Regions from separate parts of the Desulfuromonas thiophila genome, predicted to be linked through region 2. Evidence: riboswitches for the same ligand, from Rfam matches in the RefSeq annotation. Region 2 holds a riboswitch; each other region holds the start of a gene.

Region 1 (3,568 bases), on a different contig from region 2:
CGCGGGAGAATGCGTTCACCGCCTGCACCGTGGTGGCACCGCTGCCGCCGTAGCTGGTCTGACTCATGGTGACATCGTCGGCATCGGCTTCAAAGTAATCGTAACGGCCGCCGAGGGTAAGGCGCCAGCGCTGCGTCACCGTCACCTCGTTCTGGGCGAACAGCCCCACATGATCGCGCTCGCCATCCGGCACCGGCTGAAAGCTGAGCAGTTTTTTCAGCGCATCGTTGGTGGTGGTGAAGGTTTGTTGCGATTCGTCGGAATCCGTGGTTTCGTGAACAATCTCCAGGCCAGTGGTCCATTGCTGGTTGCGGCCCGGCGCAAAGGTGGCCTGCAGCGAGCCGCCGCTGGCCGTGGTGTCGATGGTGTTCTGCTTCAGGTTGTGGAGCTGTTTGGCCGTGTTGGGGAAATCGCCGACAAAGCGCCGTTTCTGGTCGACGTGGAACAGGCGCGTTTCCAGGCGCTGCACCGCGCCCAAATCTGTGCCGACATAAGCCAGTTTGTAGGTGCGGGTGTTGTACAGGGTGAAGTGCGATTCCGGCGCCTGCGGGTCTTTCTGCGCCACGCCCATGTCGTTGATGTCGTTGATGCGCAATTCAGCCTGGACGCTGTGATGGTCGTTGACGTTGTAGAGGGCTTTCAGGTCGAGGCTTTTGTTTTCAAACTGGCTGTGGGGTAGCTCGTCGCCGTCGCCGACTTCATAGTCGTCGTGATCCTGAGCCGCCACGTTGAGGCGAATGCCGAGACCGTGACCGCCGGCGTTGACCGTATAGTTGCCGACCAGGCCGTCATCCACCGACGAATAGCGCGTGCCGATGTGGTGCTCGGCCTGCCAGCTGTCGCCGTCGGCCAGAGCCACCTCCTTGGTGATGATGTTGATGACGCCGCCGAGGGCATCGCTGCCGTAGAGCACAGAGGAGGGGCCCTTGACCACTTCGATCCGTTCAATGTCGTTGCTGTCGATAAACGGCGTCAGCGGCGCGCGACCCGCCCACAGGTTGGTCTCGCGGTCGCCGTCGAACAGCACCAGCACCCGGTTGGTGCCCATGCCGCGAATGGTCGGCGTGGTTTCCCACGGCCCGGCGCCGCTCAGGGTCACACCGGCCACGCCGTCGAGCAGGTCGGTGAACGTAGCGGCATTCTGCTCCTGAATCTGTTGCTGGTTGACGACGCTGATCGTCACCGGCGTGGCAAAGGCGGAATTCTGCGAGCGGGTGGCCGTGACCACCATGTCATCGAGCACAAGGCTGTCCGTCGTCTCATCGGCAAACACCGTGGAGATATTGGGTGTCATGCCGAGCAGGTAGAAAAAAAGGGCATAAAAAATGGTGTGGCGGTTTTTCATCGAGAAGCGCTCCTTGGTTGATTGCACAACATTGGATAAAAACGGGGAGGCTTCAGACAGATTTCAGGCGTGGCGGAAAACAAAAAAGCCCGTAACCAGACGGTTACGGGCTCCCATTGTGACCCTTGACCTTGCGCATGCCGACCGAATCATCCCCTTCGGTATAAATGACATCAAAACCACGACAGCAGGTCTTCTGACTCCCGGATCGTCCTTCAACCGCGCCTTCCCGAACGGTGGTTCAGTGGCGTTGTGCGATTGTTGTCCCCGGTTACAGCGGTGGGTCCGTTCCCGATTTGCACGGGATTCCCTTTTCAGCAGCCGCGCGGGCTGAACACTGTTGTGGCAAACTATTCAGTTGTCGGTGGCGGCCTGTGGCCGCCCGTTTCCTGTCGGCGAACCTCCTGAAGGGTGGTTTTACGCGCTGGGCTGAAGATGGCGCTTTTTCAGGGCACGGCCCCGGAACTATAGAGGAGTTCGGCTGCTGACCGCAACCGCATATTTGCGGTCATGACCGAGCCGCCACGCCGCATCGGACAAGAGGCTCAATGTTCCGTGCGGCCAGTGTTCGGGTGGAGATCTGATATCGGTTTCTTCAGGCAACAAACCCAGCCAGGGCTTCTGGCGCAGAGGCCAGATGCTAAACCAGGGGACGCTCCCCGGTTTTTCTTGGCCTGCCCGGTTTGCGGGGCCTTAGCGTTGTCTTCAATGTCTCTTCCATCTTATCGATAAACCCCTCAGAACCGAACGGACGACCTGCCCGGGTTACGCTACGCAAGCTGTCTTCAGCTTTGTCGTCACTTTGCATGATAAAATCAGCATAGGCTGACCTGTCTTTGCAAGCAAGCCAAGAGGGTGAATGTAAAAGATCATCACAGCCAGAGGTGAGATGAGCCCTGGCGCTGGACCAGCGGTAATCTTCCGCCTTTTTTACTGTGCCCGATTTGACCGCGTTCTGTTCGATATATCGTGCCACCGTCCACAGATAGTCATCCTGTTCCACCAGACATGAAAAGAACCGGTTTTGCCAAATACGACCGTTTTGCTTCAATTTGCGATTGAGATATTGCGTATAGACTTGATTTGTCAGGCCGATGCCGCGAGCCAGTGAGTCCTCTTTCTCGGGAACAACGAGCAAATGAACATGGTTGTCCATCAAAACAGTAGGCCCAAATCTGCAAAGAAAACGCCTTGCTGTATTTTGCCAGCAGTTTGAGGTATTGCAGTCGGTCTTCATCGTTAAAAAAGACGGTCGCGCGGTTGTTGCCGCGCTGAGTGACGTGGTGGGGATATTCGGGAACGACAATGCGGGCTATTCTTGGCATGGGAGAAGGATAGACTGGTTTTGTGTTAAAAGCAATTTAATTTGGAGGGTGTCCCTTGTTTCCTCTCGTTTCTCCCTACTTTCTTGACTGATTACAGTCGTTGTCACATATTCATAGTGATTTTTTCGGTCTACTGTCTGGTTCATCTTTAAACCCCATTTTTGAAGGAGGGCGAAATGAGCCACAAAGACGACATGGACAATCATTCAAACCAACTGAACCCGAACAACGATGCCTACTGGGAGTCCAGAGGCGAGGACGAGCGGCCTGAAGATTGGGAAGATCGTTCAAGTGAAGACCTGGATTAAGTAAGAAAGAGTAGAGAGGAAGGGGCGTGGTCCCCTTCCTTTCACTTTTCAATGATGGCGTTGCAGTGAATGAGATGCCAGTTTGAATAGCTCTCAAACCTGACAAGAAGTTCTTTTTCCGGGAGGTCTTTTTTTGTCTCTTCGAAGAATTTTTGAAGAATTCTGGCTCCTGCATATCCGTCGCAAAGCAACTGCTTCTCAATTTCCCGGTTTTCTTCCGATGGATAGATCTCGGAAGGAATCAGTGCGTCTATCCAGGTTCTGAGTGTATGAAACTCAATCGGCTTGCCTTGGTACTTGGCACGTTTGAGCTGCCGCATTCTGTTTTCCTTATCGACTCCGGCTTCGGCTTGGTATTTGGCCGTCTCCTCATCAATCAAGCCTTGTTTGGACAGTTGTACTCTCGGCATGTTGTCCGCAATGTCGTCAAGGCTTTGATACCAACCGCGAGAAACAAGATTGTCAAAAAAATAACTAAAGAAGCGTTTGACCGGGGCCTGCACCTTATTTTTTTCAAAAGTCGGAAGAATGATGTTTGAGAGTTTTGGTTCTTTGACTCCGTAGTAGATCCACAGGCATTCAACTTCTGC
Region 2 (3,568 bases):
AAACGGAGACAGGCTCACCAGACCTGTCTCCGCCGCGCAATGCCGCAGGCTGGCAGGCGGTTGAAAACCAGCCTGCTGGAGCCCCTGAATGGGCGACCAAAATCAATCCTTGCTCCGTAATGGATCGATTTTGTGCTGCTAGAAACGCAGCCGCGCACCGCCATAGAACGACTGGCCGGGCGTGGCGTAGCTCCAGGCCTCTTCGTAATCTTCATCGAACAGGTTGTCGACGCGGCCATAGAGTTCAACAACCTCGGTCAGCTGATAGCTGGCCGCCAGATTCACCAGCACATAATCATCCAGCGTCGTGACCGGCTGGCCGTTGACATCGCGGGCGCTACCAATGGCATCGCGCTCGTCATACCAGTAGCCATCAAGCTGCAGACACAGGGCTGTCAGCGGCTGATACCGCAGGCCGGCGTGGACCTGCTGCAGCGGCCGCCGCACCAGCCGGCGACCGTCGGGGTCGCGCGTGTCGGTGTAGCTGTAATCCAGCACCAGCTGCCACAGGGCCGACGGCCGGTAGCGCAGGCCCAGCTCAACCCCCTCGCTTTCGCTTTCACCGGCAAGCTGGTTATAGCCGCCCGGCCAGGGATTGCCGGCGATGACGCGGCTGTAATCCCAGTCAATCCGATCCTTGAACCGCAGGCGGAACCAACTGGCCGACAGCTGCAGGCGCTCGTCAAACAGCAGCTGGTCGATCCCCAGTTCCAGGCCACGGCTCTTTTCCGGGTCAAGGTCGCGATTGCCATACTCGGAATACAGCTCGTAGAGCGAAGGCGCGCGCAAACCGACGGCGTAGCTGGCCCGCAGGGTGGTGCCGGTCGCGGCAATGCGGTAAGCCGGCGCCAGCCGCCAGCTGTACTTGCTGCCGAACCGGTCATGGTCATCAAGCCGCACACCGCTGACCAGATCGACACCGTGCCACAGCCACTGGTGCTGCAGCCAGGCACTCAGGGTGGTGGCGTCCTCCTTGCTCTGGGCCGAACTGTCGGCCGTTTCGGTCTGGTGGCCGATGCCGCCGGTCAGGCTGTGGCCGCCACCCAGCTGGTACTGGCCCTGCCAGCGCCACTCGCGGGTCTCGCCCAGATAATCGTAAAACGGCTGACCGTCGTTGTCGTAGGCATCACGCTGCTGGCGCGCCTGGCTGAAATCGACATCCGACAGCAGGCGCCCCGCCAGCAGCACGCTGTGCAGATTGACGCGGCCGAACAGGCGCTCGGTGTCAATGCGGCTGTGGGTGCGGCCGGTCGGATCGGGCTGATACTGCCAGGTGGTCCAGTCCAGCGCGAAACGGTCGCCGGCGTAGCCGGCTCCCCAGTCATCCAGATCCATCTGGGCATCACTGTAGTGCACCAGCGCCGTCAGCGCGGTGGACGAACACAGCTGGGCATTGACCTTGCCGCTGAAGCTGGTGTTGCGCCAGCCATCGTCCTCGCTGGTGTTGCCCCCCTGGGCGATGGCGTTGTTATCGGCGTTGGCCAGGGAATAGCCCTCGCTGTCCAGATGCGACAGGGCCAGGGAATAGCCCAACGGCCCGACCGTGCCGCGCACATCGCCCGCCACCTTGCGGCTGTGATAGCTGCCCGCCTCGGCGCTGAGACTGCCCTGGGTCTGGTCTGTGGCCTGGCGGGTGATGATATTGATGACCCCGGCGCTGGCGTTGCTGCCATACAGCACGCTCATGGGGCCCTTGACCACCTCGATGCGCTCGATGTTGTCAAGACTCAGGTTGGCCAGATCGGCGCCGCGGTTGGTGTCCGTCGGGTCGTTGACCGCCACGCCATCCAGCAGCACCAGAGTATTCTTCGAATCAGCGCCACGCAAAAACACCTTGGTGGTCGTGCCCAGCCCGCCCAGCGGCGAGAGATTGACCCCCGGCACCAGCCGCAGGGCCTCGGCCACCGTCTGCACCTGACTGGCGGCGATATCCGCCGCGTTGATCACCGCCACCGACGCGCCGCCAACCTGCTGCACCGCGCTGCTGCTGCGCGTTGCCGTCACCACCAGATCCTCAAGGGTCTGCTCCGCCGCAGCCGTGCCGGCCGCCGCGCCACCTGCCAGACCCACCAGCAGCGCCAACGGCGCCGCCTTGCTCCACAACCTCATGTTCCGCCTCCAGAACGCCTGCGTCCGGGGCGCAAAAAACCCCGAACCGATAGTGAAAAATCGATTCGGGGTTGTCCCATTCTGCCCACAAATCGCCGTCCGTCTTCGCCACGAAGACCAACTAACAAGGGTTCAGGCAGGTCTTCTGACTCCCGGCTCAGCCGTCCGCCGCGCCTTCCCGGCAAAAGCCAGTGGCCTGAAGCAGCGTTCGTCCCCGGTTACAGCGGCGGGCCCGTTCCTGATTTGCACAGGATTCCCGTTTTAAGCTCGCAGGCGAGCACCTGAAACCATCTGGCGCGCACCATAGAAAGTCGGCCCGCGGCTGTCAAGGCCAAAGACCGGACAAGCCGTGCAACCGCGTTTTTTGCGTTGTATCGCCGCCAACCTTCGGCTAGGGTAGATGCCATGCTGCTTTGACCAGAGGGTCAAAACATTTCACCCCGTGATCCCCCTCCTTCACGGGGTCTTTTTATTCCATCAGACCGGCGGCGCCAGCACCTTCAGCAGATGCGGCAGCAGCTGCTTCTTGCGCGACAGCACCCCTTTCAACTCATACAGCCCATCCTCCAGTTGGGGATAGCCCATCGCAAAAGGCAGCGTGCTGTCGTGCGACACCAGCAGCAGACTGTCGCCAGCCACAATATCCGTCACCAGCAATCCGGTCAGGGCCAGATCCCGCTGCTGCCGCAGCCGTTCCAGCTGCGCCGCCAGCTCGCCCTTGAGACTGTGAAATTCGTGAAAGCCGACCACCTCCACCTGACCGATGCCGAAACGGCCGCCGCCAGCCTCGAACTGTTTGAAATCCGACAGCACCACCTGCTCCAGGCTGCTGTAGGCACTCATGGCGCTGGTAGCACTGAAGATACGCTGACCGAACTCCTGCGGATCGAGCCCGCTGCAGCGCCCCAGCCAGTCGGCCATGTCGCGGTCGATGGCCGTCGCCGTCGGTGACTTCAGCAGCACCGTATCCGACAGCAGCCCCGCCAGCATCAGCCCGGCAATGGCCGGCTCCGGCGTCAGAGCAGCCTGCTGGTACAGCGTCGCCACCAGGGTACAGGTACTGCCAAGCGGCTGATTGATGAAACGGATGGGTTTTTCCGTCTGCAGACTGCCCAGCCGGTGATGGTCGATGATTTCGAGAATCTCCACCTTGTCCGCCCCCGCCACCGCCTGACCCAGCTCATTGTGATCCACCAAAATCAGCTTACGGCGCGATGGCTGCAGCAGATTGCTCTTGGTCACCACCGCCAGCAGACTGCCATCATCATTGAGCACCGCCGCCCCCGGCACATCGCTGTGCAGCAGCGCCGCGCGCAGCTGCTCAATGCGGTCCTGCGGCCGCAGACTGGCAAACTCCGTCTGCGCCAGCGCCCCCACCGGCGTCGCCAGCCGGGTCAGCCAGGTACTGGTGGCCGTATCGAAGGCCGTCGACAGCACCGTCACCTGCTGGCGCCGCGCC
Region 3 (3,568 bases), on a different contig from region 2:
CACAGCGCGTCGTGGTGGTAGAGTTCCGTCAAATCTCCGGCCACCCCGGCATCGACCACGGTGAGGCTGGCACCGACCTGGCGTGCCAGGGCGTTGATGCTGGCTTTACCGTTGAGGAAGTTGCGCACCATCTCGACGGTGACGGCCTGGGGAAACCTGCTGACTCCGGCGGCGACAATGCCGTGGTCGCCGGCCATGACGGCAATGGCTTTGCGTTTCACCGACGGCGCCATGGAGCGGGTCATGGCGGCCAGCTCTTCGGCCGTATCCATCAACTGACCCAGAGCCCAGTGCGGGATGGCCAACTGGTCGAGGCGGGCGCGGGCCTGCTGGCGCATGACTGTATCGGCCGGGGTGATGGCGTTGAGAGTCTGGGACAGTAACGTGTTCGAATGCATAAATGTCTTCCTCTATTTCAGGGACAATGGCAGGCCGGAAACCAGGAAGACGGCTTCGTCGGCGTGGGCGGCCAGGGTTTGGTTGCAGCGGCCGATCAGGTCGCGGTAATGGCGCGACAGGGCATCCGCCGGCACAATGCCCATGCCCAGCTCGTTGGAGACGAAGATCACCGTGCGCTGGCCCTGGCGGGCGGCGTCAATCATTTGGAGGGTGAGGCGGTGAATGGCGTCTTCGTCGAGCGTTTGCTGCTCCGTTTCCGCGACATAGAGCAGGTTATTGATCCACAGGGTGACGCAATCGATCAGCACGACGGCACTGTCACGGCTGGCGTCCAGCGCCGCAACCAGATCCACCGGCTCCTCAATCGTCTGCCAACCTTGATCGGCGCGGCGCTGTTGGTGGCGGTCGATGCGCACCGCCATCTCGTCATCAATCACCGGGCAGGTGGCGATGTAACGGCGTGGTCCGGTCAGGGCCAGGGCGCGCTGCTCAGCGTAACGGCTCTTGCCGCTGCGGGCGCCGCCGCTGATGTAGAGGAGATGGTTGGTCAAGGGCTTAGACGCCATGGTTATACAGTCCGGTCAAGACGGCATGACATCCATCCAAATACAGCGTGGCATAGCCACCCCGTTCAATGGTGAATTTCAGATGGTCTTTTAATGACCAGCCGAGTAACTGGCAAATCAGTCCGCGCAACACGCCGCCATGGCTGACGATGACCAGGTGGCCGGCCTGTTCGGCCAAGATGCTTTCCACAACGGCATCGAGACGGTGGCGGAACTGCTTCAGCGATTCCCCGGCGGGGAAACAGAAATCGTCGGTAAAGGCGGCCCATTGATTGACGCGCTGCGGGTCGTTGTGGAGAATCTGGGCGAAATCCAACCCTTCCCAGTCGCCGAAATTGATCTCTTGCAGGCGCTCGTCAATGGTGACCGGACGGAGCGACTGGCGGATCAGGGGCTCGGCGGTCTGGCGGGCGCGTTGGGCCGGGCTGCACCACAGGGCATCGATGGCGGGAAAGCCGGGCCGGCTGAGATGGCGGACCAGACGTTCGGCCTGCTGCCTGCCGTCGGCACTGAGCGGTACATCGCTGCGGCCGATATAATGACCGTCAAATTCCGTGGCGATGGCGGCATGGCGGATGAGGGTAATCTGTGTGGTCATGGACGGTGCCGTCATCGGTCAAAAAAAATCCCCGCAACCAGAAAAGGTTGCGGGGATTCCGTATTTAATCCGCAAGTCGGGTTCAGCCACCTCATTCCACGAAGGTGGGGCGAACAAATGAATCGGGCGTGTATCTGACTGACGTCGCGGTCAAGCGACGAACACAGTGGCGGGTCCGCGACGGATTTGCACCGTCTTCCACGAGTCCGATTATTTTTTTTATGGTGGGCCTGTTTGTTGGCCAGGACGGTAGAGAAAAAAAATGCGCTTGTCACCTCAATATGATTTAATTGTTTATGAATCGGCGCAGTTGGGCCAGCCGTCGGCATCGTGCGGGGCGAAACCCCTTGACAGCTTCGTATGCCTCGGCTAAAGAGAACCAAAAATATCCACTTTCAGTGGAACCCATATCGTGGATCATGGTGCCCGTAAGGGCTTGATAGGGAAGAGGGGTGCAATGCCCCCGCGGACCCGCCGCTGTGAGCACAGACGACAGGCTTAATGCCACTGGTCTTCTGACCGGGAAGGCGCCTGAAGGTTGAAGTGCGAGCCAGAAGACCTGCCTGATCTGAACACTCGGTATTTCCTCGTGGTAAGGGAAGAGTGAGACCCGTATCCGGATTTAGAATGCGATAAGTCCGCAGGATGCCTTGGCGCCTGCGGACTTTTTATGTTTTTGCGCTAACAGTCTTCCGAAACACGAATCCGACACATACAAGGAGTAGACGATGTCGAAGCCTGGGTATTCCGAACAAGTTGTTGCCCTGGGATTACCTAGCGTGGTTGTCAAGCGTGACGGTAGCCAGGTGCTGTTCGACAGTGAACGTATCTGTTTCGCCATTGCCCGTGCCGGTAAGGCCACGGGCGAATTTGATGACGCCGAAGCCGCTCTACTGACACAGCAGGCTCTCAAGGTGTTGCGCCACCGTTTCGCCGGTCAGCCTCCCAAGGTTGAACAGATTCAGGATGTGGTGGAACAGACGCTGATTTCAGCCAACCACTTCGCTACCCTACGGGCCTATGCGGTGTACCGCGAACAACACCAGAAACTGCGACAGGATCGGCAGACCTTGGTCGATGTGGCGTCGTCCATCAATGAGTATCTCGACCAATCGGACTGGCGAGTCAACGCGAATGCCAATCAGGGCTATTCCCTCGGCGGGCTGATCCTCAACATCTCCGGCAAGGTGACGGCCAACTACTGGCTCAACCATGTCTATGCCCCGGAGTTGGGAGAGGCCCATCGCGACGGCAGTCTGCATGTCCACGATCTCGATATGCTGTCCGGCTACTGCGCCGGTTGGTCGTTGCGCATGCTGCTGCAGGAGGGCTTCAACGGCGTACCCGGCAAGGTGGAAGCGGCACCGCCGCGCCATCTCTCCAGCGTTATCGGTCAGATCGTCAACTTCCTTGGCACCTTGCAGAATGAATGGGCGGGAGCGCAGGCGTTCAGTTCGTTCGACACCTACCTGGCGCCGTTCGTGCGCAAGGACAGGCTCAGCTACGACGAGATCAAACAGCAGATGCAGGAGCTGATCTTCAACCTCAACGTGCCGTCGCGCTGGGGCACGCAGACGCCGTTCACCAACCTTACCTTTGACTGGACCTGCCCGGAAGACCTGAAGAATCAGGTGCCGGTGATCGGCGGCGAGGAGATGCCGTTTACCTATGGCGAGTTGCAGGCGGAGATGGACCTGATCAACCGCGCCTACATCGAGGTGATGACGACCGGCGACGACAAGGGGCGGGTGTTCACGTTTCCCATCCCGACCTACAACATGACGCCGGATTTTCCCTGGGAAAGCGAAAATGCCGAGCGGTTGTTCAGCATGACCGCCAAGTACGGTTTGCCGTATTTCCAGAACTTTCTTAATTCGGAGCTGCAGCCGAACATGGTGCGCTCCATGTGTTGTCGCCTGCAGCTTGATCTGCGCGAACTGCTCAAGCGCGGTAATGGCCTGTTCGGCTCGGCCGAGCAGACTGGCTCCATTGGCGTGGTGACTAT
Region 4 (3,568 bases), on a different contig from region 2:
TTACTGCAACCGACCAAATGAACAGCCTCCCCTTTAGTCCGCACGGGCGGAATTCACCACCATGTCAGAGCGTACCAGTCCCGCAGCTTCAACCAAATTTCTAAGTGCGGCGAGGGTTTCCGGCCACTGACGGGTCTTCAGTCCGCAGTCCGGGTTGATCCAGAGCCGTTGCGCCGGCACAACCGCCAGCGCCTGGCGGATCAGCGCCACCATCTCGGCGACAGAAGGAACCCGTGGACTATGAATGTCATAAATGCCTGGCCCGATATCGTTGGGGTAATCAAAACGCTGAAACGCCCGCAACAGCTTCATGTCGCTACGGCTGGCCTCGATACTGATGACATCGGCGTCCATGGCAGTGATCCAGGGGATAATACTGTTGAACTCGCTGTAGCACATGTGGGTGTGAATCTGTGTTTCATCGCCGACTCCGGCGGCTGTCAGACGAAAGCAGTCCACGGCCCAACGCAGATAGGCTTCGACTTCCCGCCGGCGCAGCGGCATGCCCTCGCGCAGCGCCGCCTCGTCGATCTGGATGATACCGACACGGGCTTTTTCCAGGTCGAGTACCTCATCACGCATGGCGAGGGCGATCTGCTGACAAACCTCGGCGCGAGACAGGTCATCACGAACAAAACTCCAGCACAGAATTGTCACCGGTCCGGTAAGCATTCCTTTCACCGGTTTTGTCGTCAGAGACTGGGCATAACGGATCCAGTCGATGGTGATCGGCGCCGGCCGCGCCACATCGCCATAAATGATGGGAGGTTTGACGCAGCGGCTGCCGTAACTCTGCACCCATCCATTCTCTGTAAAGTAGAAACCTTCCAAGTGCTGGCCGAAGTATTCCACCATATCGTTGCGCTCGGGCTCGCCATGTACCAGCACATCCAATCCCAGCTTTTCCTGTTCCTCGACAACCTGGCGAATCTGCCTCCGGATAAATGCTTTGTAGCGGGCTTCAGGCATCGCTCCGGCAGCGAATTGCCGACGTATGGAACGAATCTCGGCGGTCTGGGGAAAAGAGCCAATGGTGGTTGTCGGCAACAGGGGGAGCTTAAGCCAGGCCGCTTGTTTTTTTTTCCGCTGTGGAAAGATTGAGGTACGGCTTTGCATTGCCTCAGTCACCCCAGCGACACGGGAACGCACCTCAGGGCGCAGTGTTCGGCTGTCACTGCGTCTCGCTGCGAGCTGAGCGTCGTTCTCCCGCAACAGTGGCTCATGACACCCCCCGGCGATCTTGGCCAATGTTGCCGTTTCCCGGCACTTCTGGACAGCGAAAGCCAGCCATTCCCTGATGGTCGGATCGATATTTTTTTCCAACCAGAGATCGACCGGCACATGCAGCAACGAGCAACTGGACGCCGCCATGACCCTTCCCTCTCCGAGGCGCTGAGCCAGAAAGTCCAGTCTCTGCTTTGAATGGCGCAAATCGTTTTTCCAGACATTACGGCCATTCACCAAACCAGCAGACAGAACCATCGTTTCCGGCAGGATGTCCAGCACGGTATTGAGCTGCGCCGCGCCACGCACCAAGTCCAGATGCAAGCCATCGCAGCCGCTCTCCAAGGCCAGGGGCAGATTGTCGCCAAGCGCGCCAAAATAGGTGGCAAGCAGCAGCTGGCTGCCGGTGGCCGCCTCCTTGAGCCGGCGCAGGGCAGGGACAAATGCCTCTCGGGCCATGCCAGGCAAATCAGTACACAGGATCGGCTCGTCAATCTGGATCCAGTCACACAGGGGCGCCAGATCGACAAGCAACGTGCAATAGACACGGACGATATCATCCAGAAAGCGCCAGCGGTCGGCACCATTGAGTTCTTTTGCCAAGCTGGTGAAGGTGAGCGGTCCGATCAGAACCGGTTTGGGGCGAAATCCCAGAGAAAGGGCATGGCAGGTTTCTTCAATAAGTTTTCCCGTTGAACGCCGGATGATTGTCTGCGGCGTGAACTCAGGAACCAAGTAGTGATAATTGGTATCGAACCACTTGGTCATTTCCATGGCCGGAAGATTGGCCGTCGCATCACCCCGTGCCATGCGAAAATAGGTGGAGAGATCGGCTTCTTCTGCCGCGCCAAAGCGCTGGGGAATCATCCCCAGCATAAAAGCAGTATCGAGCATCTGATCATAGAGGGAGAAATCCCCCACGGCGACCATGGAGAGCCCCTGATCGCGTTGAATTTTCCAGTTGCGCTCCTTAAGTGTTTTTGCGGTGCGAATCAGCTCGTCCTGATGGCCGGTGCCTTTCCAGAAGTTTTCCAGCGCCTTCTTCAGTTCACGGCCAGCGCCAATGCGCGGAAACCCCAGTACGTGTGCTTCCATGACAATACAGTTCCTTTCATTTGTCTGTTACGCGAGACGAAACTACGATTACGAACAGGACGTCTTCTGGCTCCCGGACCCCGAATTGCTTTACCTTCCCGTTTCAAGCGAAACAGTGACAAAGCAGGGGAATATCTCCGGTTACAGCGGCGCGTCCGCGACGGATTTTCACCGTCTTCCGTTTCCTGTTCACCCTTGCCAACAATTTTGCGTGCATCAAATACGTTTTTTCCGGCCCATGCTATAAGCGGACCACCATCCCTCCTTTCATTTTGTCCAGCGCTGGGGTTCGGTCCGGCTGGCGATTTCCTGTTCTCTGACAATGTTATCGGCCATGCGCAGCAGGGAAAACCAGGCAGGGTTCCCGAGCAATTGCAGAACAAGCCTATTCCGCGCGGCCTCGTCGATCTGCAGCACCAGATAACGCTGCAGAAACTCCCGACGCTGTAACTCCGAAAGATCGCCACAGGAGGTTTCTGCAAGTGGCAGCTGAAAGGGTTCGATGCCCATCAGAAAACAGGCTGACAACAGGGTTCTGCACTGCAACCGCAAACCGTCGCCGGAAAACGGGCTGGCACCTGTCAACTGGCGAATCAACAACCGCAGAGCAGCGCGATTTTTAAATTTCCGGTGCATCGGAAACGTCCTTTCCGGCAGCCTCCGGCGATGTGGCACGGCTGCCTTCATCACTGAACCGCTGAGCCAGCCGCACCGCGCCAATGGCATCGCTAGCGTAGCCACTGGCGCCGATTTCATCGGCGTAGTGTTGATCCACCACCGCGCCGCCGATCATGAAGCGCACCTTTGTCAGGCCCTCGGCACGGGCCAGGTCGATCACCTTTTTCATCTCCACCATGGTGGTGGTCATCAGCGCGGACAAACCAATGATTTCAGCCCCATGATGCCTGGCTGCGCGGACGATATCCTCAGCCGAGACATCCTTGCCCAGGTCGATGACGTCAAAATTATAATTGTTCAGCATCAACGCCACGATGTTCTTGCCGATATCGTGGATATCCCCCTGTACCGTGGCCAGCACCACCTTGGGGCCCTTGCCGCCCGAGGCACCGCTGGCTGCATCAAGAAATGGCTGCAGCACGCTGAAGCCTTTGCGCATGGTATCGGCACAGGTGATCAGCTGCGGCAGGAAATACTCCTTGCGGTCAAACTTGTCGCCCACCAGATTGATGGCCGGAATCAGACGATCATCCACCAGCGAACGGGGCGACTCCCCCTGTTCCAGGGCCAG

Evidence for each region. Region 2 has a riboswitch for cobalamin ahead of BLR80_RS11690 (TonB-dependent receptor plug domain-containing protein). Riboswitches for the same ligand answer to the same signal wherever they lie in the genome.
Region 1: another riboswitch for cobalamin. It lies ahead of BLR80_RS09470 (TonB-dependent receptor plug domain-containing protein); the one in region 2 lies ahead of BLR80_RS11690 (TonB-dependent receptor plug domain-containing protein).
Region 3: another riboswitch for cobalamin. It lies ahead of BLR80_RS12315 (ribonucleoside triphosphate reductase); the one in region 2 lies ahead of BLR80_RS11690 (TonB-dependent receptor plug domain-containing protein).
Region 4: another riboswitch for cobalamin. It lies ahead of metE (5-methyltetrahydropteroyltriglutamate--homocysteine S-methyltransferase); the one in region 2 lies ahead of BLR80_RS11690 (TonB-dependent receptor plug domain-containing protein).

The regions. Positions count from the first base shown of each region.
Region 1 covers NZ_FNAQ01000012.1:7,182-10,749, reverse strand. Annotated here, with positions in the region: gene BLR80_RS09470 (TonB-dependent receptor plug domain-containing protein) at 1-1,345, opposite strand, end outside; cobalamin riboswitch at 1,515-1,702, opposite strand; gene BLR80_RS09465 (transposase) at 1,986-2,651, opposite strand; gene BLR80_RS13330 (hypothetical protein) at 2,847-2,978, shown strand; gene BLR80_RS09460 (hypothetical protein) at 3,020-3,568, opposite strand, start outside.
Region 2 covers NZ_FNAQ01000021.1:34,989-38,556, forward strand. Annotated here, with positions in the region: gene BLR80_RS11690 (TonB-dependent receptor plug domain-containing protein) at 139-2,109, opposite strand; cobalamin riboswitch at 2,228-2,409, opposite strand; gene BLR80_RS11695 (putative manganese-dependent inorganic diphosphatase) at 2,587-3,568, opposite strand, start outside.
Region 3 covers NZ_FNAQ01000026.1:11,270-14,837, forward strand. Annotated here, with positions in the region: gene cobT (nicotinate-nucleotide--dimethylbenzimidazole phosphoribosyltransferase) at 1-398, opposite strand, end outside; gene cobU (bifunctional adenosylcobinamide kinase/adenosylcobinamide-phosphate guanylyltransferase) at 411-965, opposite strand; gene cobC (alpha-ribazole phosphatase) at 955-1,563, opposite strand; cobalamin riboswitch at 1,672-1,788, opposite strand; cobalamin riboswitch at 1,966-2,144, shown strand; gene BLR80_RS12315 (ribonucleoside triphosphate reductase) at 2,292-3,568, shown strand, end outside.
Region 4 covers NZ_FNAQ01000029.1:4,213-7,780, reverse strand. Annotated here, with positions in the region: gene metE (5-methyltetrahydropteroyltriglutamate--homocysteine S-methyltransferase) at 34-2,319, opposite strand; cobalamin riboswitch at 2,361-2,544, opposite strand; gene BLR80_RS12440 (hypothetical protein) at 2,587-2,955, opposite strand; gene BLR80_RS12435 (homocysteine S-methyltransferase family protein) at 2,939-3,568, opposite strand, start outside.